DNA from 4 places in the Desulfobacter postgatei 2ac9 genome. Region 2 is predicted to be linked to each of the others. Evidence: predicted binding sites of a transcription regulator. Region 2 holds the regulator's gene; each other region holds the start of a gene.
What was found. The regulator sigma-54, encoded in region 2, starts transcription at its own class of promoters, with help from an activator protein. The targets are predictions, from matches to a motif close to TNTGGCACANTTTCTGCTNT.
Positions count from the first base shown of each region.

Region 1 (5,071 bases), 2.0 Mb from region 2:
AAGTTAGAACGTGTCTGAAAAGGATTTAATCTCAGGATGCTCACCTAAAAAGCGGTACAGGGTTGCCCTGCCCACGCCCAGCACACGGGCAGCCTTGGATTTGTTGCCGCCGGTTTTGACCAGGGCGGCTTGGACATTTTCCTGATTGAGCTTGCCGCGGGTAAATTGCGCACCAGACTCTGAGGGCTCATTTGATAAGAGAGGCCGCATGGGTTGTCTGTTGGATGCAACAAATGGAAGATCCGTGGGCAAAATAACGTTGCCCCGGGCCCGGACCACGGAAAACTGGATCACATTTTTTAATTCCCTGACATTTCCGGGCCAGTGGTAGTCCATCATCTCCCGAATGGTGTCAGGGGCGAGTTTCGGTACGGACTTTTTAGTTTCTTTTTCCGCCTCCCGCAGGAAATGTTCGGCTAAAAGCGGGATATCATTCTTTCTTTCCCGCAGGGGCGGCAGGTGGATGGGAATGACGTTGAGCCGGTAATAAAGGTCTTCCCTGAACCGCCCGGCCCGGACCTCTTCTGCCAGATCTTTGTTGGTGGCTGAAATGATTCTCACATCCACGCTGATATTTTTTTCTCCACCTACTTTTTCAAATGATCCCTCCTGGAGGAACCGTAGAAGTTTTACCTGGGTTTTCAAGGGCAGTTCCGCCACTTCATCCAGGAACAGGCTCCCTTTATGGGCGAGTTCAAACCGGCCTTGACGTTCCTTGACCGCCCCTGAGAATGCGCCTTTAACATGGCCGAACAGCTCGCTTTCCACAATACCTTCGGGGATGGCCCCGCAGTTGACCGGAACGAAACTGCCGTTGCCGTAGGACGAGATATCATGAATAGCATAGGCCACCCGTTCTTTGCCGGTGCCGGTTTCGCCGGATACGTGAACCGGGTAGTTATACAACGCCACATCCCGGATCTGCCGGAAAATGTCCTGCATGCCTTTGTCCTTGCCGATGATGCCCGCAAAATTGGAAAGGTCTTCGGCTTTCAGGGACAGACGTATGGAATCGGTCATATCCCGGAAAGAGGCCACAACTCCCTGGATTTCCCCTTCATGGTCCGGGATGCAGTAAACGGTCATTTCCAGATGACGGGTCTCCCCTGTTTTTGTGACTATGGTAACCGGATACTCCTTGGTTCCGGCGGAAAGTTTCGGGGAATCATTGCAAAAAGAGCATTTGGAACCGCAGAACGGGGCCTGGAACACATCGTGACAGTCTTTCCCCAGGACCTCTTTTTTACTATATCCGGTAATTTTTTCCGCTTCTTTATTAAAAACAGTGATGATACGCTCCGTGGTATGTGCCATGACACCAAGTTTGAGATTGTCCACCACGAGGTTGAGATTATGCAGGTCCAGCAGAGAATGTGTAAACTTTTCCATTTTTGATTTCCAGGCAACGCGCTTTTAGTAATCGATACCAGGCTGTTCTTGAAACGGTCTTTTAAATGGCACATTTGTGTATCATGCGCAATGTTTTTTTGCATCTGTAAAAAGAAAAAATGGGCGCTACCGAATGAATATCCCAACGGCAAGGGACTCGGAAAAAATATATCATCTGTTTTTTCCAAGTCCCTGGGGCTGACGGGGAACTTTTTTAGGGAATTATTCCCAGGAAATACAGTCTTGGGGGCAGTTTTTCACAGCTTCAAGAATATCTTCGTCATCCTCATAGCTGTCAAGGGGTAGTACATCCACATAACCTGCATCAATCATTTTAAAAGCGTGGGGCGCCAGATCAATACAGACCTCGCACTGGTTGCAGCAGCCAAGATCAATTACCGGTTTTTTTTGTATTTTCATCAAATTATCCCTTTGTCAATGGATTCAAGCCACCAGCCTTTTAGAATATGGGCCTGTTTCTCTTTTTCTGCAAGATCAAGAATCTTGTACCCTGTATCCAGCAAAATTCCATAAAGTATACCGCAGTGGGGGTCTTCATGGTGTTCATATCCGGTCTGTGCCAGTTCTATCATTTCATGGGCCAGTTCAATGGTGCGTTCGATGTTTATGTCACATTTTTTTTTCAGCATGGCGAATTCTCTTTAATCGTTTCACACCAGGGTAAATAAAATTGGTAATTATTCATTGCCTGCCACAACCTGTTCCGGGGTGCAGGCATGGACGATATCCGATATCCGGGTAGCCGTAAAATCCCACCCTGTGTAAATATCAATGGTTGTTTTGTCTGCCTGGATAAAATCGGGCACAAGCATATATTCGAAAACACGGGCATTGGCCAGTGCCCTTAGGGCATATCCACGCTTTATCGGATCTGTAGAGGCGAGATGTGCCTGGAGCTGTTCCCTGGCGATATCGGTTATATTTTGGGGTGCTGTCCCAAGATATGTGCCAATTCCCCACAAAACCCCGCGCTGGAGCATTTCATGTTCTATATGGTTGCCTTTGTCATCCAGATAGGAAAAAAGGATGCATTTAAATTCCCGGGCCAGGGGCGGACTTTTGCTTAAAATTTCTCCCATGGCCTCGGGGGACCCCCAGCCGATGCCGCCGGATTCATCGTTCAAATTCCACATGATTCGTCTCATAACTATTCTGGCTTTTTCCATGGAATTATCGGCAATCCTTGCGGCAAGCTCCCCCATGGCGGTTACGCTGCGGAACTTAATCAGTTCCTCCTTGTTGTAAAAATAAGAGAACAAATGTCCGATGAGCTGGGCATCCGGAATCTGGGCCAGCCTTTTTAGGGCCTGGGTGCGATTGCCAAGGGCAAGAATTTGTCCTACCTGCTTTTTTGTTTTTCTGCCGTATGGTTTCATGGCTGTTCTCTTTCTAATATTTATTGATGTTGGCCGCCTTTGAAATTATCCTATGGGGTTCTTAACTTAAATTAAACAGCACAAATTATGCCAGGTCTCTTTATGCAGGGCTTTTGAACTTTATTCCATCGTTGAATCCCATCAAACGACTTACTGATGCGTCTTTCAAGGGGTTTGAAAAAAAGATGTCCGATGTCGTGATTTGTTTGTCTCAATATTTGGCACACAAATGTGTCTCGATACAGGTGAGGGTTGCTTTCAGGGCGGGTAACAGGTATAGGAAAAGATGTGGTGCGACTCCCGAATTGAGGCTTATACGATTAATTTTCAGGATAAAAGATATGAATATTGACCCGTTTTCCTTGTATTGTACACCGACGTTTTTTATTAATTCGGATCATGAAAAGATTATTGCATTTTCAGCCCGGCATGCAGGATCGTCGGATAACCCCGTAAAAAAGGCTGTAAGCATTTTCTACGCTGTCAGGGATCAGATCCGGTATGACCCCTATAAGATTCCGAATCACCAAGAGGGCTTTAAGGCAAGCCGGGTTCTGGCCGAAGGCAAGGGATTCTGCGTGTCAAAGGCTGTGCTTTTAGCCGCCTGTCTCAGGTATTTTGAATCGGGTGGGGTTTCAGGCGATTTCAATGCTGAGGTAAAAGAACTGCATCCTAAATAAATAGAGTAAATGATGAAATATAGCCTACAAGATCTCATTGACATGGAACATTTCCAACAAAAATTGATTGCCGTCATCTCCAAGAGTGGTTTGAAAAGACTGACGGAGATAGAACATAGAAAACAAATCGAAAAAAGCGAAAACCGATATCGATCAATTCTTAAAGCCTCTTTGGACGGTTATTGGCTTACGGACACCAAAGGCAAACTCCTTGAGGTTAATGATGCGTATTGCCGCATGAGCGGCTATAGTGAAAAAGAACTGCTCTCTATGTACATTTCGGACTTTGAAATTATAGAAACACCAGAGCTGGTAGCCCAACATATGAAAAAGGTCGCCTTGAAAGGATCAGATCGATTTGAATCTAAACATCGCCGCAAAGACGGAACCGTCTTCGATGTTGAAGTCAGTCTTCAATTCCGACCTGAGGAAGGCGGGCAATGTGTTTGTTTCCTTCGAGATATAACAGATCGTAAATCATTGCAAGATCGCCTTGAGTCACTTTGGTCTCTAGCCCAAATGACCGAAGCCGGCCCCAAGGTTTTGTTCAACTTGGTGTTGGAGAAAACCCAAGAGCTTACAGGCAGCCGGTATTCATTTTTTGGTTTTATTAACGATGCGGAAGATCAACTGGAAGTCAACGCTTGGTCAAAAGAAGCCATGAATCAGTGCCGCGTCCAAGACCAACCCATTCATTTTCCCATTGCCAAAGCAGGACTTTGGAGTCAGGCAGTCCTTGAACGAAAGCCGCTTTTCTGGAATGATTACAACCTTGATCATAGCCGCAAAAAAGGATTGCCTGATGGACATGTTCCCATCAAAAATTTCCTTTCTGTCCCAATTCTTAGAAATGAAAAAGTAATCGCTTTGGCTGCGGTGGCCAATAAGGATTCCGATTATACAAGTCAAGATGTATCTCAAGTTCAGGCCTTTGTATCAAATATCCTTCTTTTGATTGAAAAGCGTATAGCCGACGAGGCATTACAAAAGAGCGATGAACGGCTGAAACTGGCGCTTGATTCAGTCTCGGATGCTGTTTGGGATTGGCGAGTTCATACCGGTGAGGTCTATTTCAGTTCACGTTGGTATACCATGCTCGGATATGAGGCTTACCAATTGCCCCAGAATTTTGAAACATGGCGGAGCTTGCTCCACCCTGATGACTTGCCTGAATCAGAGGCAACCGTGTTTCGACATCTTAAATATGCAGAGCCATTTGAGATCGAATATCGTATGCGCACGAAAGAGAATCAATGGCGTTGGATTTTAGCCCGGGGAAAGGCTGTTGAAAGAAATGACCAGGGCAAGGCTGTCAGAATGCTCGGTACCCACATGGATATCACAGAGCGGAAACAGTCTGAAATGGCGCAATATCCTTGTCAACACCCCTCAAATTGGTATTTCAATAAATACCAGCGCTGAAATTACTTTCGTCAATGATCACTTTCTGGCCCTCACCGGATGGAAAGAAAATGAAGTTATGGGGCGGAATTGGTTTGACTTGTTCATTCCGGAAAATCTCCGGGAAGATGTCAGAAAGGTTTTCCACTCTGTAATGGGGCAAAAGGATACGCTTGGGTTCTTGAATTTTGAAAATGAAATCCT
Region 1 covers NZ_CM001488.1:3,166,104-3,171,174, forward strand. Annotated here, with positions in the region: gene DESPODRAFT_RS14605 (sigma-54 interaction domain-containing protein) at 4-1,389, opposite strand; gene DESPODRAFT_RS14610 (ferredoxin) at 1,612-1,809, opposite strand; gene DESPODRAFT_RS14615 (hypothetical protein) at 1,809-2,039, opposite strand; gene DESPODRAFT_RS14620 (DVU0298 family protein) at 2,088-2,786, opposite strand; gene DESPODRAFT_RS14625 (transglutaminase-like domain-containing protein) at 3,128-3,466, shown strand; gene DESPODRAFT_RS14630 (PAS domain S-box protein) at 3,509-4,888, shown strand; gene DESPODRAFT_RS14635 (hybrid sensor histidine kinase/response regulator) at 4,872-5,071, shown strand, end outside.
Region 1: a site for sigma-54 is predicted at 2,862-2,881, ahead of DESPODRAFT_RS14620 (DVU0298 family protein). Genes of this name have one in related genera too.

Region 2 (5,071 bases):
CATAGTTTGCCTGTTATGTTTCTTTGATGTCTCTGTCAATGTCTCTGTGCCGCAAGCTTGGGTTCAGCCCCTTTTTCATCAGCCGTTCAAATACGGCCCGGGAAATGGCGACACTACGGTGGCGGCCACCGGTACAGCCCAATGCAAGTGTTAGATATGCCTTGTTTTCTTTTTTATATAAAGGAATGAGATAGTCGATAAGGTCGTTATATTTTTTTAAAAAGGTTTTTGTCTCCGGGTTTTCCAGGACAAAGACTTTTACCGCATCGGATTCTCCGTCATGGGCTTTGAGTTCCGGCACAAAATAGGGATTTGCCAGAAAACGCAGATCCACCACAATATCCGCATCCACCGGGATGCCGTATTTGTAACCAAAAGACATGATATTCAGTTTCATCAAGTTTTCAAAACCGGTCTCCTTGGATACAAGGTTGTGTATTTCTGCTTTAAGCTGATGAACATTGAAATTAGAGGTGTCAATGATCTGGTGGGCCAGCTTGCGGATGGAGGCCATGCCTTGTTTTTCAGACTTGATACTCTCCAGAAGGTTCTTTTTATCACCCACCGGGTGGTGCCTGCGGGTTTGACTGAACCGTTTGACCAGGGTCTGGGTATCTGCCTCAAGAAATATGATGACTGGAGAAACGCCCATCTCCTCTAAAGCAGAGACGCCTGAAACAAATGTATTTAAAAAAGTTTTTGACCGCATATCCATCACAAAGGCTGCGCCCTTGACTTTGGCGCTTTCCCCCAACAGCAGCTCAAGCACCTTGGGCACAAGCTCCATGGGCATGTTGTCGATGCAGTAAAAGGATGCATCTTCAAATGCCTGGGCAACCGTTGTCTTCCCGGAACCTGAGATGCCGGTGATGATATAAACCTTGAATTTTTCCATTGTCAAAATTCTTCGTCATTTTCCAGAATGATCTGATGGATCTGCTCTGTTGAACCTGCTGCCAACAGTCGTTCTTTAAACTGATCCATTTTCAGCAGCTTTGAAATCTGGGCAAGAACTTTCAGATGACCGCCTGTGGAGTGTTCAGGTGTCAGAAGCAGAAAGAAAAGATGGACGGGCCGGTTATCCAGAGACTCAAACTCAATACCTTTAATGCTGCGCCCAAATCCAACAGCAATGGATTTCACCGTCTCCAACTTGCCGTGGGGAATGGCAATGCCGCCGCCGATGCCTGTGGAGCCTAAATGTTCCCGTTCCAGCAGGACCGCTGTGATATCTTCGACTTCGGCCCCGGCCACCGGAGAAACAGCCTGGGACAGTTCTTTTATGGCCTCTGGTTTGTTTTTGGCTTTCAGGTCTGCGATAATAGCGTCCAGCTTTAGAATGTCACTGATTTTCATTGGCTCCGGCCATCCTATCCTTGGGGGGCAATTAGTCCCAGTTTTCCGTTATTGTGTTTATAAATCACATTGACCTCTTGTGTGCGGGCATTAACGAATACATAAAAAGATTTTTTGCCCGACGCCAGTTCAATCACCGCATCCTCAATGTCCATGGGTTTTGTTTCAAGGGGTTCTTCAATAATATCAACCACGTCCCCGGGCAAAGGCTCATCAATGCTGAACTCACGGGTATCGGTCAGGCTTGACTTGTTGCCCAACAGGTGTTTCTTTATCTTTTCTTTGTGTTTTGTGATCTGGCTTTTGACTTTATCCGCCAGGATATCAATGGCGGCATACATGCTTTCGGACGCTTCCTTGGCATGGATGTTCAGCGAGCCGCTGGTTAACGTTATTTCGGCAATATGCCTTATTTTTTCAACGCTTAAGACAACATTGGCCTCGGCCGGACCCTCCAGCATCTTGTCAAACCGTTTAAGCTTTTTATTTACATAGGATTTCAGGGGATCGGATGCTTCTATCTGTTTGAACGTGATGGTGACTTGCATAGATGAGCTCTCCCTATAATTGTTTGCGTTTGTTGGACGGCAGAATATTGAGTACCTTTCTGTATTTTGCCACGGTTCGCCGGGCAATCTGAATATCTGATTCCTGCAGAATTGCGGCGATTTTATCGTCACTTAAGGGTGCGTTGGGATCTTCATTGTCAATGAGTTGTCTTATTCTCTCCTTGACGCTGGCCGATGCCATGGAAGGTCCGTCCCCCCGTTCTATGGAGCTGTTGAAAAAATATTTCAACTCAAATAGTCCCTGGGGGGTGTACGCGTATTTGTTTGTGGTCACCCGGCTGATCGTAGACTCATGCATTTCAATATCTTCGGCAATATCTTTTAAAATCAAAGGCCGCAGATAGGCAATGCCCTTTTCAAAAAAATCCCTTTGAAACTTGATGATGCTTTCCATCACCAGATAGATGGTTTTCTGGCGTTGATGAATGGATTTTATCAGCCAGGAGGCGGACTGCATCTTTTCATTAAGATAGGTCTTGGTCTCCTTGGGTATTTTTTTGCCGGTGGCTACGGCTTCCCTGTAGAATCTTGAAATTTTTAATTTGGGAAGGCCGTCATCGTTCATCACAATCTTAAAATCATCCCCGACTTTGTAAACATAGATATCCGGGGTGATGTAGGCGGGTTCCTCCGTGGCAAATTTTCTGCCGGGCTTGGGTTCAAGAAACTGGATGATTTTTACTGCAGCCCGCACATCCTCAACGGAAATTTTAAGGGCATTGGCAATTTTTTTACTGTTTCTGTTTTCAAGATTTTTGAGATGATCCGTAATAATCCGGGTGATGATATCGTTTTCAATGCCCAGTTGCCGGACTTGAATCAAAAGCGTCTCGCACAGGTTTCTGGCACACACGCCGGGGGGGTCAAAGGTCTGGAGTACAGCCAGCACTTTTTCAACGGTTTCAATATCGGCCCCGGCACTCTGGGCCAACTCCTCCACGTCGGCGCATAAATATCCGTCCCGGTTCAGGTTGCCGATGATGACATGACCCAGTCGCTCCTCTTCGTCCGGCAGATCCGAAAGCATCAACTGCCACTTTAAATGGGCTTCAAGGGTTTGTTTCTCGGATGTAAATGATTCGTAATTGGGCGCTTCACTGTTTTCAGACTCCATGTAGATTCTACCGGTGGAGTTATATTCATTGATATAGTTTTCCCAGTCCGTATCCGAGCGCACCCGCTCTTCAATGGTAACTTCTTTGACAGGGGCTTCTATTTCAGCTGTCCGGGTTTCGGTTTCCTGGGCCGTGATGGCTTTGTCAGAGGCCTCATCAATGGAGATTTCTTCAAGCGCCGGATTTTGCTCCATTTCCTGCTGGATCATTTCGGCAAGTTCAAGCCTGGAGAGCTGAAGCAGTTTGATAGCCTGTTGGAGCTGGGGTGTCATGACCAGCTGCTGGGTCAGTGCAAGGCTTTGTTGTAATCCAAGTTCCATGATTAAAGTCTAAAATTGTCTCCCAGGTAAATGCGTTTGGCTACTTTGCTTGAAATAATTTTTTCGGGAGGGCCTGATTCCATAACCATACCCTGGCTCATAATATAAGCTGTGTTGCATACGCCTAATGTTTCCCTGACATTGTGATCGGAAATCAATATTCCGATGCCTTTGTCGGTAAGCTGGGAAATGATTTGCTGGATATCAATAACAGCCAAAGGATCAATGCCGGCAAAGGGTTCGTCCAGTAGGATGAACAAGGGGTCTGTGGCAAGAACCCTTGAAATTTCCAGACGGCGCTTTTCTCCACCGGACAGGGAAGTCGCCTTTTGTCCGGCCAAGGCCAGTATCCCAAGTTCTTCCATCAGGGTTTCGGCTTTCCGGTTGATGTCAGCGACTTTTTTGTCAATAACCTCCAGAATGGCCGTTATATTTTCCCTGACAGTCAGTTTTTTAAATATAGAGGTCTCCTGGGGCAGGTAACCAATGCCCTTTCTGGCCCTGACATACATGGGGTAGCGGGTTATATCCTCCCCGTCAAGATGGACCGTGCCTTTGTCCGGCCGGATCATGCCCACGGTCATATAAAAGGTCGTGGTCTTTCCGGCACCGTTGGGTCCTAGAAGCCCGGTGACCTGACCCTGGTCAACGGTCAGGCTGACCTGATTCACCACGGTTTTACCGCCATAGGTCTTTACAAGTTTTTCCAGTACCAGTCGGCTCATTTATAAAGAACCATCCTGATCTTCGGCATCAAAAAATGCTTCAACCCTGTTTTTTTCGGTACTTTCCACAACCACCCGGTCCTGGGCCTTAAACAGGGTTATTTTTTTGCCGGAGATCCAGCTTTTTCCCGTAAGCAGACGGGCTTTTTCCCCTGTGAGCACCAGTATTTCATCTGCGGTGTCATAATCCGCCTGATCCGAGAACGCTTTGCGCTCCCCTTCGGTATATTCCACATTCCCCGTGGCAAGAATCCGTTTGACGTTTGATTGGCCTTCCTTTTTGGTTTTTGAAGTATGAAAAAATACTTTGATCGAATTTGCTAAAAGCACACTGTCCGCCCGAATCGCTTTGACGTTTCCGATAAATTCCACCATGGATTGGTTTTTGTCGGCGACCATTTTATCCGAAGTAATTTTCAGGTCTGTCGGCGGCTGTTTTTTCTCAGCAGTTGCGTTCTGCTGGGCTGCAAAGGATACCTGTGCAAAAAGAGACGACAGCACCAGCAACAAAACCAGAGAAATATTATAAGCTATTGGTATTCTGACTATTTTCACTAAATTGTCCTTCTACGTGTCCTTCTAAGATGATCAGATCCTGGTTTAGCCGGATCTCCATGCTGTCAGCTTTTATCACGGAGTCTACGTCATCAAATGTAACCCTTGAATCAGAGCGTATTATATGCGGTTTTTTGGCATAATGCAATGTTTCACTTGTCAGGGTGTATTGCTGATACCGGATAGTAACATTCTCTGATAAGATCATGTCATGGGTACTGGTGTCGAGTTCTCCCCGGGTTGCTGTAAGGTGAACTTGTACATTTTGCTTTGTGTAAAAAATAATGTCCACATCTTCAAGGACCGCTTTTTTCGGGTCTTTGAGCAGGGTGGCGCTGGATGCTTTGAGCTTCCATTCGGTAATTCCGTTTTTTTTGGAAATCTGCTCAAGGGCGTTAAGTTTAAGTGCAGCCTTGTCATCCAGCTCAATA
Region 2 covers NZ_CM001488.1:1,207,915-1,212,985, forward strand. Annotated here, with positions in the region: gene DESPODRAFT_RS05485 (PTS sugar transporter subunit IIA) at 1-3, opposite strand, end outside; gene rapZ (RNase adapter RapZ) at 14-895, opposite strand; gene DESPODRAFT_RS05495 (PTS sugar transporter subunit IIA) at 898-1,356, opposite strand; gene hpf (ribosome hibernation-promoting factor, HPF/YfiA family) at 1,371-1,904, opposite strand; gene rpoN (RNA polymerase factor sigma-54) at 1,918-3,360, opposite strand; gene lptB (LPS export ABC transporter ATP-binding protein) at 3,363-4,085, opposite strand; gene DESPODRAFT_RS05515 (LptA/OstA family protein) at 4,086-4,640, opposite strand; gene lptC (LPS export ABC transporter periplasmic protein LptC) at 4,609-5,071, opposite strand, start outside.

Region 3 (5,071 bases), 610 kb from region 2:
GATAAAATCACCGCCAATACCCGCACTATGCTGGAGGAGGCCAAACAAAAGAACATCCTCCCCAGGGAAGCTGCTTTGCATCTGGCTCAACGCAGGGTAATGAAGGCGATGGCGCTGAAGCGCTGGGGGATTTTTTAATATCATAGCCTGTGGTATTAAGACAGGAGATAAGGTGGCTGAAATAGAACTTGTTACCACTGAACAAATTACAGAAAAAATTTATCTTATCCGAGGCGTTCAGGTGATGTTAGACCGGGATCTTGCAGCCCTTTATAGAGTTGAAACAAAGCGCTTAAAACAGGCTGTCAGAAGAAATATGAACCGTTTTCCCAATGATTTTATGTTTGAATTGTCAAAAGAGGAATTTGCAGATTTAAGGTCACGGATTGCAACCCCCACTTTTGATCAGAGGCGTTTAAGATATCCGCCTATGGTATTCACGGAACAAGGTGTTGCCATGCTTTCCAGTGTATTGCGAAGTGACCGGGCAATTCAGGTAAACATCCAGATCATGCGCACTTTTACGAAAATGCGAAATATGATCTCTGAAAATCAAAAATTACGCAAAGCCCTGGAGGAACTGAAGCAGCAGACAGATGAAGATTTTTGAGGTGGTGTTTTTTTGTTTTGGATGAGTTGCTGGCGAATGATAACCAGCCGAAACGAAAAATATGATTTTAAAACCTCTTTTGAACAAAACCACTTTTTCAGGGGAAATCATGAAGGATGACAAATTCAAAAAGTATCGATACTTTCTCAAAGATAGTATTCGTAAAACAATTCCTTTCAAATTTACCGACCAAAACCTGGGCGTTCCAGTCCCTCCCATTGAAAAACCATATTCTGAGGGCGCAATATTAATAGATCTTCCTGGTCCTGATGAATGGAATAGGATTTCCCAGACAGATCTCACGCATGCCATAGGCAACAGAAAGAGTCATCGGGTTTATTTGAATCAAAGCCTGACATTAGAAGAGCTGGCTTACCTGTTGTGGTGTACCCAGGGTGTCAGGGGAAAAAGATTTCACGGACATGCATACAGGAATGTGCCGTCCGCCGGCTGTCGTCATGCTATTGAAACTTATCTTGCCGTTTTTAATGTGGATGACATTGAGCCAGGCGTTTACAGATATTTACCCCTTTCCCATCAACTCGTATTTGAATTCAAGGATGACCTGCTGTCAGAAAAAATGATCATTGCTTCCCTTAACCAGTCCTATCCGGGCAAATCGGCTGTTACGTTCATCTGGTCTGCCATACCGTATAGAATGGAATGGCGGTATGGTTTGGCAGCGCATAAGGTCATTGCTCTGGATGCAGGCCATGTTTGCCAGAATCTATACCTTGCCTGTGAAACGATTGATGCCGGGACCTGTGCGATTGCCGCTTACGATCAGGAAGAATTAGATGAACTGCTCGGTCTTGATGGTGAAGAAGAGTTTGCGATATACCTTGCCCCTGTGGGAAAGGTAAAAAAAAATCATCAGAATTATGTATAAAGTATTACCGATTTTTACCGATACTAAATGGTTGACGAAAACATCGGGGTTGAGATACAAAGGCATAAAAACCAATTGGAAAAAAGTTTTAAACATCTCAAGCACGGGAAAGCAACCCTGGAGAGCCGGCCGAGGTCAAAGGGCATTTCAAGACTTATCAGCATCAGCCGATAGGAATTGTTTACCTTAGGAAGGTAAAAAATATGAATGTAACAGGAAGTTCAATAACCAATACAGATAGACCTGAACCCGGCATTCGGGGTCAGGAAGCTACTGCCAAGACAGTAAGTGCAAACAGTAATACGCTGTCCGAATTAAAGCAGAGTACATCTTCTTCGGCAAATATTAAGCGCGCTGAAAGCCGGACTTCTGAACAAAAGAGTGAAACTTCCGGCAATCAGGCCAAACTGACCAGAAAAGATGTCGAAGAGATGGTCGAAGCCCTTGAAGCGTTCGCCAACACTGTTCAGACCAGGCTGAATTTTACCATCGACGACGGCACCGAGGATGTGGTGGTCAAAATTATGGACAAAGAAACCGATGAAGTGATCAAGCAGTTCCCTGCAGAAGAACTTCTTGAGCTTCGTGAAAAAATGCAGGACTTAAGCGGCCTTCTTTTCAGTACGAATGTTTAATTTGATTTTTTTATTTCAAAAGCGGTTGCTGGTGTGAGTAGGGACTGCCCTGGAGGATCAGTTGCATCCCTTCTTTTCGTTCATTGTTAATCACAATGGGCGCCATAAAATTCGCCGTCATATCTTCAGGCTTGCCCTGGGGAATAGTGATAATAACAAAACAGGATAGCTCTTCCTTTCCAAATTCCCATTTAATCGTCTTATCAAAATCCTTAACAGAGAGTGTGTACTCTGGATAGAAACGAAGGGGGTCCATGATCACAAAGCCCAGATTCGGGTCATCCACGCATTGAAACAGATAAAAAGGAGAGGTTTCCTTTTTTTCAAGAACAACATATCGTTTCTGCTGCCTGAATCCGGGGATACCCTCCGGCATATTGATGATTTTATCATCATCAATATTCACTTCACCCAATTGCCTTGTATTAATCTTCATTACCTTTTATTCAGACTCCTTGTCCTTATTACCTATCAGTTTGGCTGCCTTTGCAATATCAATATTATCTGTTGTCCCCTGGGAGGAAAGGATATTCTCCTTTTGAATGGCGTCAAATACCTCCTGTCGCAGGACCGATATTTCCCGGGGCGCATCAATACCTAACCGAATGCTGTTTTTGCCGGTTTCAACCACCTTTACGATGATATCATTAGCAATGACGATACTCTCACCAACTTTTCGTGTTAGAATAAGCATAGGCTTAACAAATAATCCATCAGGCTGACATTAATATTTTTAGCCGTTGAATTCAAAAAGGACTTACAGACCGCCCCAATTGACTCTTAAATTCATCGCCGAACGTACCATTGTTATAATCATATGCAACGTCAGAGTCAACCTTTGTTCCCGCAGGTCGTGCTACACCTGGGCCATGAACAGACAGCTGTTCTTTTTTCCCTGGGTCACCATCCCCTTGCCGGTGTATCGGGCCTGAGCAGGGTTGTTTCCGATTAGCGCCATAATGTTATCCACAACAGACAGATGCTTTTTAACCTGAACGCGATTGGATTTTATAAAATGGGCCACGATCTCTTTTTCTTTATCAATGGTTCGTTTGAGCTGTCTTATCTCGATTTTGTTTTTGTTGGGCAGCGGCAGAGCATGTACCAGTGCGCCCAGGGAAAAGGTATCCGTTTTTTTATCCATGCCGGGAAAATGATTTTGGCAGGCAACAAGAATATTGTTTCGCAATTCTTCGATTTTGCCGATAAGATCTTTTTTTGCTCTGGTTGTTTCCCATATCATGCCAATGTCAACGGTTCCGATAGCCTTTTTTTCAGCCTTTAATACCAGGTTCAGCTGCTGGTAGCAGGCAAGTTTTTCCTTAAGCAGCGTTTGGATACTATCGGCAGCTTTTTTCATATCCCTTCTCCTTATCTTGTTTCTATCAACTACGATATTGAATAGTTAAGAATATTTTCAATCCGTAAAACAAGGAAATATTTTCCGTTTTTCGTTTTGTGCGGATTTAAAAAAAAGCAACTATTATGCCATGATCCAATACAATCAAAATGTTTCAACAGGCTGTCAAACTGAGTCCTGAAGCTGCTGGTATAAAAATTCTTTGAAGCCGGTCACACGACGACCCTGGGATAAATTTTGCGTAAGAAACTGGTCATGTAGGGACTGGTAGACGTCAGAGGCATTGCTTTCGGGGAAAAGACTGTCTCCGGGCAGGGTGTCCCGCATACGCTGCATCAAGGTATTGAGCATTAAAGCCTCAAACCCCTGGCAGGCTTTTTCAAGATCTTTTTCACGCTCGATCTGCCGGGTCGTATTGGTCGTATCCTGGGTATCTGTAACAGGCGTCATAACCCCAGGCATTTGAATAGCCATAATTTTTCCCCTCTAATAAGTCTAAAGTATCTCCAGACTGGCCTGTAGCGCCCCGGCCGCCTTAATACTTTCCAGAATACTGATCAGGTCCCTGGGCTGGACCCCTAAAGAGTTCAGTCCATTAACCAGTTCTCCGATGGTGGAGGTGCCGGGTAGTTCCATAATATACTGGGGGTTTTGTCCCTGGATCGTCACGTTCAGATCTCCATGGGCCACGGCCACATTTGAAATGGTCACCTCACTGCCGATAACCACCGTACCGGTTTTTTCATTGATCACAACCTTGGCAACGGTATCCGGAACCACAGAGAGCCCTTCCACATCGGCAATAAACTCGGCTACATGTTCCTGCTGCATGGATTCGGGCACGTTCAGACGGATGGAACCGGCATCAATAATCTTTGCAATCCCTTCCCCTAAAGCGGCATTGATGGTATCGCCCACCCGCCGGGCCGTGGTGAAATCCGGCCGGAACAGGGATAACGTCAATTGTTCTTTTCCTTCCAGACGAAATGGGATCTCGCGCTCCACTGTGGCCCCGTTGATAATCCGGGCCGTGAGAAGATGACTGCTCCGGTCGTTCACACCGGCGGGTATCGCAAGACTTACTGCACCCTGGGCAATGGCATAAACGTTACCGTTAACCCCTTTCATGGGCATCATTAAAAGGGTTCCGCCCTTAAGGCTTGTGGCATCACCTAACGACGAAACCGTGATGTCGATGCGGTCCCCGATCCGGGCAAAGGGCGGAATATTTGCCGTGGCCATGACGGCGGCCACATTCTTGACCTTGATCTGGTTTTTGTTAAAATGAAGATTCATTTTTTTAAGCATATTGGTCAAAGATTGGCGGGTGAATAGAATATTGTTCTTATCTCCTGTGCCGTTAAGCCCCACCACCAGACCGTATCCGGTGAGCTGATTGGAACGGACCCCCTGGATGGCGGCCATGTCCTTGATTCGGGTGGCCATGGCGGGCTCTGAGAGGGAAAGCAGACACAGCACGGCCCCTATACCGATGGTTATTTTTTTCAACAGATTGTTCATGATGCCCACTCCTTTATCCCCCAAGGCTTACCAGGGCCAAATATTATCAATTATCC
Region 3 covers NZ_CM001488.1:595,685-600,755, forward strand. Annotated here, with positions in the region: gene DESPODRAFT_RS02750 (Glu/Leu/Phe/Val family dehydrogenase) at 1-138, shown strand, start outside; gene DESPODRAFT_RS02755 (ORF6N domain-containing protein) at 173-610, shown strand; gene DESPODRAFT_RS02760 (SagB/ThcOx family dehydrogenase) at 720-1,499, shown strand; gene DESPODRAFT_RS02765 (flagellar protein FlaG) at 1,703-2,134, shown strand; gene fliW (flagellar assembly protein FliW) at 2,145-2,570, opposite strand; gene csrA (carbon storage regulator CsrA) at 2,577-2,828, opposite strand; gene flgN (flagellar export chaperone FlgN) at 2,991-3,494, opposite strand; gene DESPODRAFT_RS02785 (rod-binding protein) at 3,660-3,968, opposite strand; gene DESPODRAFT_RS02790 (flagellar basal body P-ring protein FlgI) at 3,990-5,015, opposite strand; gene DESPODRAFT_RS02795 (flagellar basal body L-ring protein FlgH) at 5,043-5,071, opposite strand, start outside.
Region 3: a site for sigma-54 is predicted at 3,608-3,627, ahead of flgN (flagellar export chaperone FlgN). Genes of this name have one in related genera too.

Region 4 (5,071 bases), 1.3 Mb from region 2:
CAGTCCGATATTGGCAATGTTTGACCCGTAGGCATTCCCTATGGCAATACCAGGACTGTTCTCCAAGGCGGCAAGTGCGGAAACCAGCATTTCCGGGGCTGATGTGCCGAAACCGACGATCACCATCCCGATCAGCAGCGGCGGTACGCCGAAATGCCGTGCGGTGGCCGCAGACCCGTTAACAAAGCGGTCTGCACTCCAGACCAGCAGAGTCAGTCCAAAAATCAACGCCGGTAAAGCAACAACAATTCCTTCCATGTACCCTCTGTTTTCTTTTTAAATAATGATTCTTTGTTTTTTTACTTAGACGTTCAAAATATCAGACTCCAAAGCTCATGCAAAGTGTAATGCTGTTTTCTTGCAAAATTCAATGAAATCTCAGTGGCTGCCTCATGGTGGGATGACATTTGCCTTGACACAAATTCAGGCTGGGCCATAGTATAGGCTCCTTATTATTACTTCAGCCCACAAAGGAGACAGAATGCTTCAGGATAAAAAAATCGGCTTCATTGGAAGCGGCAACATGGGAGAAGCCCTGGTCAGCGGACTAGTGATGTCCAAGGCAGCCAAACCGGAAAATATTATCTGCTCGGATATTTTTCCCGAAACGCTCACGCATATTCACGAAAAATATGGCGTGTTGACCACGACCAGCAATATTGAAGTCTGTGAAAAATCAGAAATCATTATCTACGCCACTAAACCCCAGATTCTGGGTTCCGTGCTCAAGGAGACGGCACCAGCTCTGGACAAATCCAAGCTTGTGATCTCCATTGCTGCGGGCGTGCCCTTGGCCGCCATCGCCGCAGGCCTTAAAAAGGAACTGCGCCTGATCAGGTCCATGCCCAATATATGTGCCTTTGTCAAAGAGAGCGCCACAGCGATTTGCGCGGGGCAGTTTGTCCAGGAAGGCGATGTGGAGATGGCCCGGGCGGTTTTTGATTCCGTGGGAAAAACCGTATTTATACAGGAAAACATACTCATGGATGCGTTCACCGGATTAAGCGGGTCAGGCCCGGCCTATATTTTTATCATTGTGGATGCCATGGCTGATGCCGGCGTAAAAATGGGGCTGTCCAGAAAAGATTCTCTGTTTCTATCCACTCAAACCGTGTTGGGTGCGGCACGTCTGCTTCTTGAAAGCCGGGAACACCCGGGCCAGCTCAAAGACAGAGTGGCCTCTCCAGGGGGAACTGCCATTGCCGGTATCCACACCCTGGAGCAGGGCGGGCTTCGCACGACCCTGATCAATGCCGTTGAAGCCGCCACCAAGCGGTCCATGGAACTGGGCGAGATGATGGTGAAGGATTTTATCAAAAACGCAGAAGATTGATTAAAAAGGAACCGGAGGATGGTAAGGAGGGTTCATCTTCCGGTTCCGGGAAAAAGGAAACTTAACGCAGGTGGTTACACATAGATGGCGGATTAGGCGTCAAGTTCCTTTCTAAGCCACTCTCTGACTTTTCCTTCGACGGCATAAACGCCTTTGTATTTGCCGATACCCTGCATGAATTCTGAGGCAACATCCTGGGGCAGATCAAAACTGCCAAGTTCTTCGGAATCAAACCCTTTTCTTCTGACAAGGGTCAGAATGGGGTTTTTTTTCCAGGTGTTGATAACAAAATAAACGGTTTCATTATTATTATCCCTGGAGTTATAGTAGCTCTGGGAACGCAAGGGCCCCCATTCCAGATGCAGGGCAATGGCTTCTTCAGGGGTCATTTCCCAGTCTACAGAATTTATCAGGTTATAGTTCTTTTTTATGTCGTTGAGTCTCATATAAGCCTCCTGTTTTTTGCAGTTAATCTCAAACTCTGTATATGTAAAAAGCAAATCTTGTGCCAATTTGTAAGCTTGTTGTTATGTTGTTTAATAATAGATAGTTATCTCTGTATGGAGATGGAGGTGCGAAATGACACATGCGAAATGATACAGAAAAGAGACAGCCTCTATGATACATTTTTGTATCTAAGAGGCTGTCTAAGGGGTCTAAAAATTAACGAGTGGTTGGGGTGTTATTTTTCAACCCAGGCATTTAAAGCTTTTTGGGCTGGCTCCGCAGACTGGACAGCGCCACTCTTCGGGCAGGTCTTCAAATTTTGTCCCTTTTTTAATTTTTCCTTTGCGATCACCCCTGTCCGGGTCATAAATGAATCCGCAATTGGTAACCTGACATTGGTACATATCCTTGGGGTCTGACATAGTTCCTCCTTTTAATTAAGGGTGCGGCCTGTTTCAGGATCGTTCTGTCTAAAGATGGTTTAAAAAATTCTGCAATATTCGATTCCAAAAGCAATAAACATGCCATATTTAAATACAATGTCGCAGAAGTTGGCATTGGATTATAGCTGTGTCTGGTTCATGAGCGCCATGCCGGCCAATCTGGCCTGCTGCTGCAACATAACATCCGCCAGCACAAGAGCGGCCATGCTCTCCACAATGGGCACGGCCCTGGCTGCCACACAGGGGTCATGTCTGCCCTTGGCCGCAAGTGTGGCCTGGCGGCCTTGGAAATCCACCGTTTCCTGGGCAAGCCCGATGGTGGCCGGGGGTTTAAACGCCACCCGGAACATAATGGGTTCTCCATTGGAGATTCCGCCCTGGATGCCGCCGCTGAAATTGGTTGTGGTGCCAAGCCGCCCATCTTTTACAACAAAGGGATCATTGTGCACTGAACCGCGCATTTGCGCCCCTGCAAAACCCGATCCGATCTCAAACCCCTTGGTGGCCGGAATGGAAAGCATGGCATGAGCCAGAAGTGCCTCAAGTTTATCAAATACAGGTTCGCCAAGGCCGGCCGGTACATTGGTGCAGACACATGAGACAACACCGCCAATGGAGTCCTTCTCTTCTTTGGCCTTCAGGACAAGCGCCTCCATTGCCTTGGCCGTATCCGTATCCGGACAGCGGATCATGCTGGTATCCACCATGGCCCGGGTAAGATTTAAGCCCTCTGTTTCCGGCGCCTTGATCTGCCCCACCTGGCTGACCCAGGCCACAATATTGATACCCAGTGCGGTTTTTAGCATTTTCTCGGCAATGGCCCCGGCGCAGACCCGGCCAATTGTCTCCCGGGCAGAAGCACGGCCGCCGCCGGAAGAGGCCCGGATACCATATTTTGACTGGTATGTGAAATCCGCATGGGAGGGCCTTGGCACATCTGCCATGGATTTATAATCTCCTGGGCGCTGGTCCTTATTGGGCACAAACAGGCTGATGGGCGTGCCAAGGGTAAGGCCGCGCTCCGTGCCGGACTGGATGGCGACCCGGTCCGACTCCTGCCTGTCCGTTGACAGGGCACTCTGGCCCGGTCGTCTGCGGTCGAGCTGGCACTGGATATCGGGCTCAGTCAAAGACATGCCGGGCAGGCACCCGTCCACAACCACGCCGACCCCGGGACAGTGGGATTCACCATAGGTTGACACGCGAAACAATTTTCCAAATGAACTTGACATGGATTTTTCCTTATATGTTTATTTTAATAAACCTGATCCTGGGAATCAATATACTTCTTCACCGTCCGCCGGTCCAGCCCGGCAATGCGGGCAACTGCCTCATAGGTGCCGTGTTTTTCATACAAGTTTGTGCAATAGTGGATGAGCAGGTCCTGGGCACTGAGACGCCCTTCTTGAATCTGCCGGGTTAACGAATCTGATTTGAACGCCGGTGTCTCATTGGTTTCATAGGCATTGCGCAGCACCACACGCCTGACACATTGTTCCAATTCCCGCACATTTCCCGGCCATGGATATGAAAGGGTCAGGCTTCCTTCAATATATTTAAGCACACGGGAGGCGATTTCCGGGGATGGCTGCCCCACAATACGGGTCACCGTGTGTGCCAGAAGATCCGAAAGCTCCTCCGGATCTTGTGCAATCCTTTTGTACAGGGGCGGTACCGTGATAATGTCGGAACATAGGCGATAGTAAAAATCATCCCTGAATATCTTCTTTTCCCGGATCTCCCGGATGCTGCGGTTTGTGGCGGCAATGATCCTGCCGTGAAAACGGTGTTTTTCATCGCTTCCCACGGGTGAATAGACCCGCTCCTGAAGCACATTGAGCAGTTTTATCTGAACATGGGTGGACAACTCGCCGATTTCATCCAGAAGAATAGATCCATTGGGGCTGCAACGGCTGAAAACCCCTTTGTGGTCCTTGATGGCCCCTGTAAATGCGCCGCGCACATGGCCGAACAGCTCGGATTCAATGATGGTTTCAGGAAACTGACTGATATTGAGCGTGGTAAAGGTATTCACAAAATTATGGGTGAACTTGTTTTCCTTTTCATCAAAAGGGATATAGCCGGAACGCCCCATGGCCAGGGCTGCGGTTCCCTTGCCCGTACCGGTTTCACCAAACAGCAGGGTGGAGAAATTTTCCATGCGGTCCCATAGATACTGGTCGTACATAAGGATGTCGTGGGTGAATACATTCTGCCACAGATCCCGTCGCAGCTGCTGCATACATTGGCTGCGTCCCACCAGATGCCGGAAAATAAAATAATAGGCCCGGCGAAACTGGTACGCCAGGGCAATGAAGCGTCTGCTCTCCTCAATACCGAATCCCCAACCGCGCAGAAGGGTCAGGGCCTCCGGAGCAAAATCCACGTCCAGGGACTCTTCAGCATTGTCAAGCTGACGTGTGATCAGGGTGTCGATCTGTTTTCTGAACAGATGAAAAAAGTGAAAGAGTAATGCAGACCGCAAAAAATACTGTTCTTCACCTTTGAACGCATCAAGATTGATCCTGCCTCGCTGTTCGAGCTGGGCCAGTCGATACCCCACGGCCTGGCACGCTTTAAGCACTCTGATTTCTTTGGGACTATCCGGAGAAACACCTGCAATTTCCGCTTCCCGCAGAACCCGCTCTCTGCCGAAGGGGTTTGCGGCACCGGCGTAATGAACGCATTTGAAAAAATTCAGTTCTTCGGGCTGAAAAGTGGTTACTTCTTTCATATTTCGATTGGATGGTTAAGTTGTTGTTCAATTATTGTATGACATGAATACAATTTTTGTACAATGATTTATGGCTGAAATTTTATTTTTAGACCAATAATATTTATTTTTATC
Region 4 covers NZ_CM001488.1:3,871,471-3,876,541, forward strand. Annotated here, with positions in the region: gene DESPODRAFT_RS17950 (calcium/sodium antiporter) at 1-258, opposite strand, end outside; gene proC (pyrroline-5-carboxylate reductase) at 482-1,333, shown strand; gene DESPODRAFT_RS17960 (DVU0772 family protein) at 1,426-1,779, opposite strand; gene DESPODRAFT_RS17965 (rubredoxin) at 2,023-2,202, opposite strand; gene aroC (chorismate synthase) at 2,343-3,455, opposite strand; gene DESPODRAFT_RS17975 (sigma-54-dependent transcriptional regulator) at 3,479-4,957, opposite strand.
Region 4: a site for sigma-54 is predicted at 1,827-1,846, ahead of DESPODRAFT_RS17960 (DVU0772 family protein). Genes of this name have one in related genera too.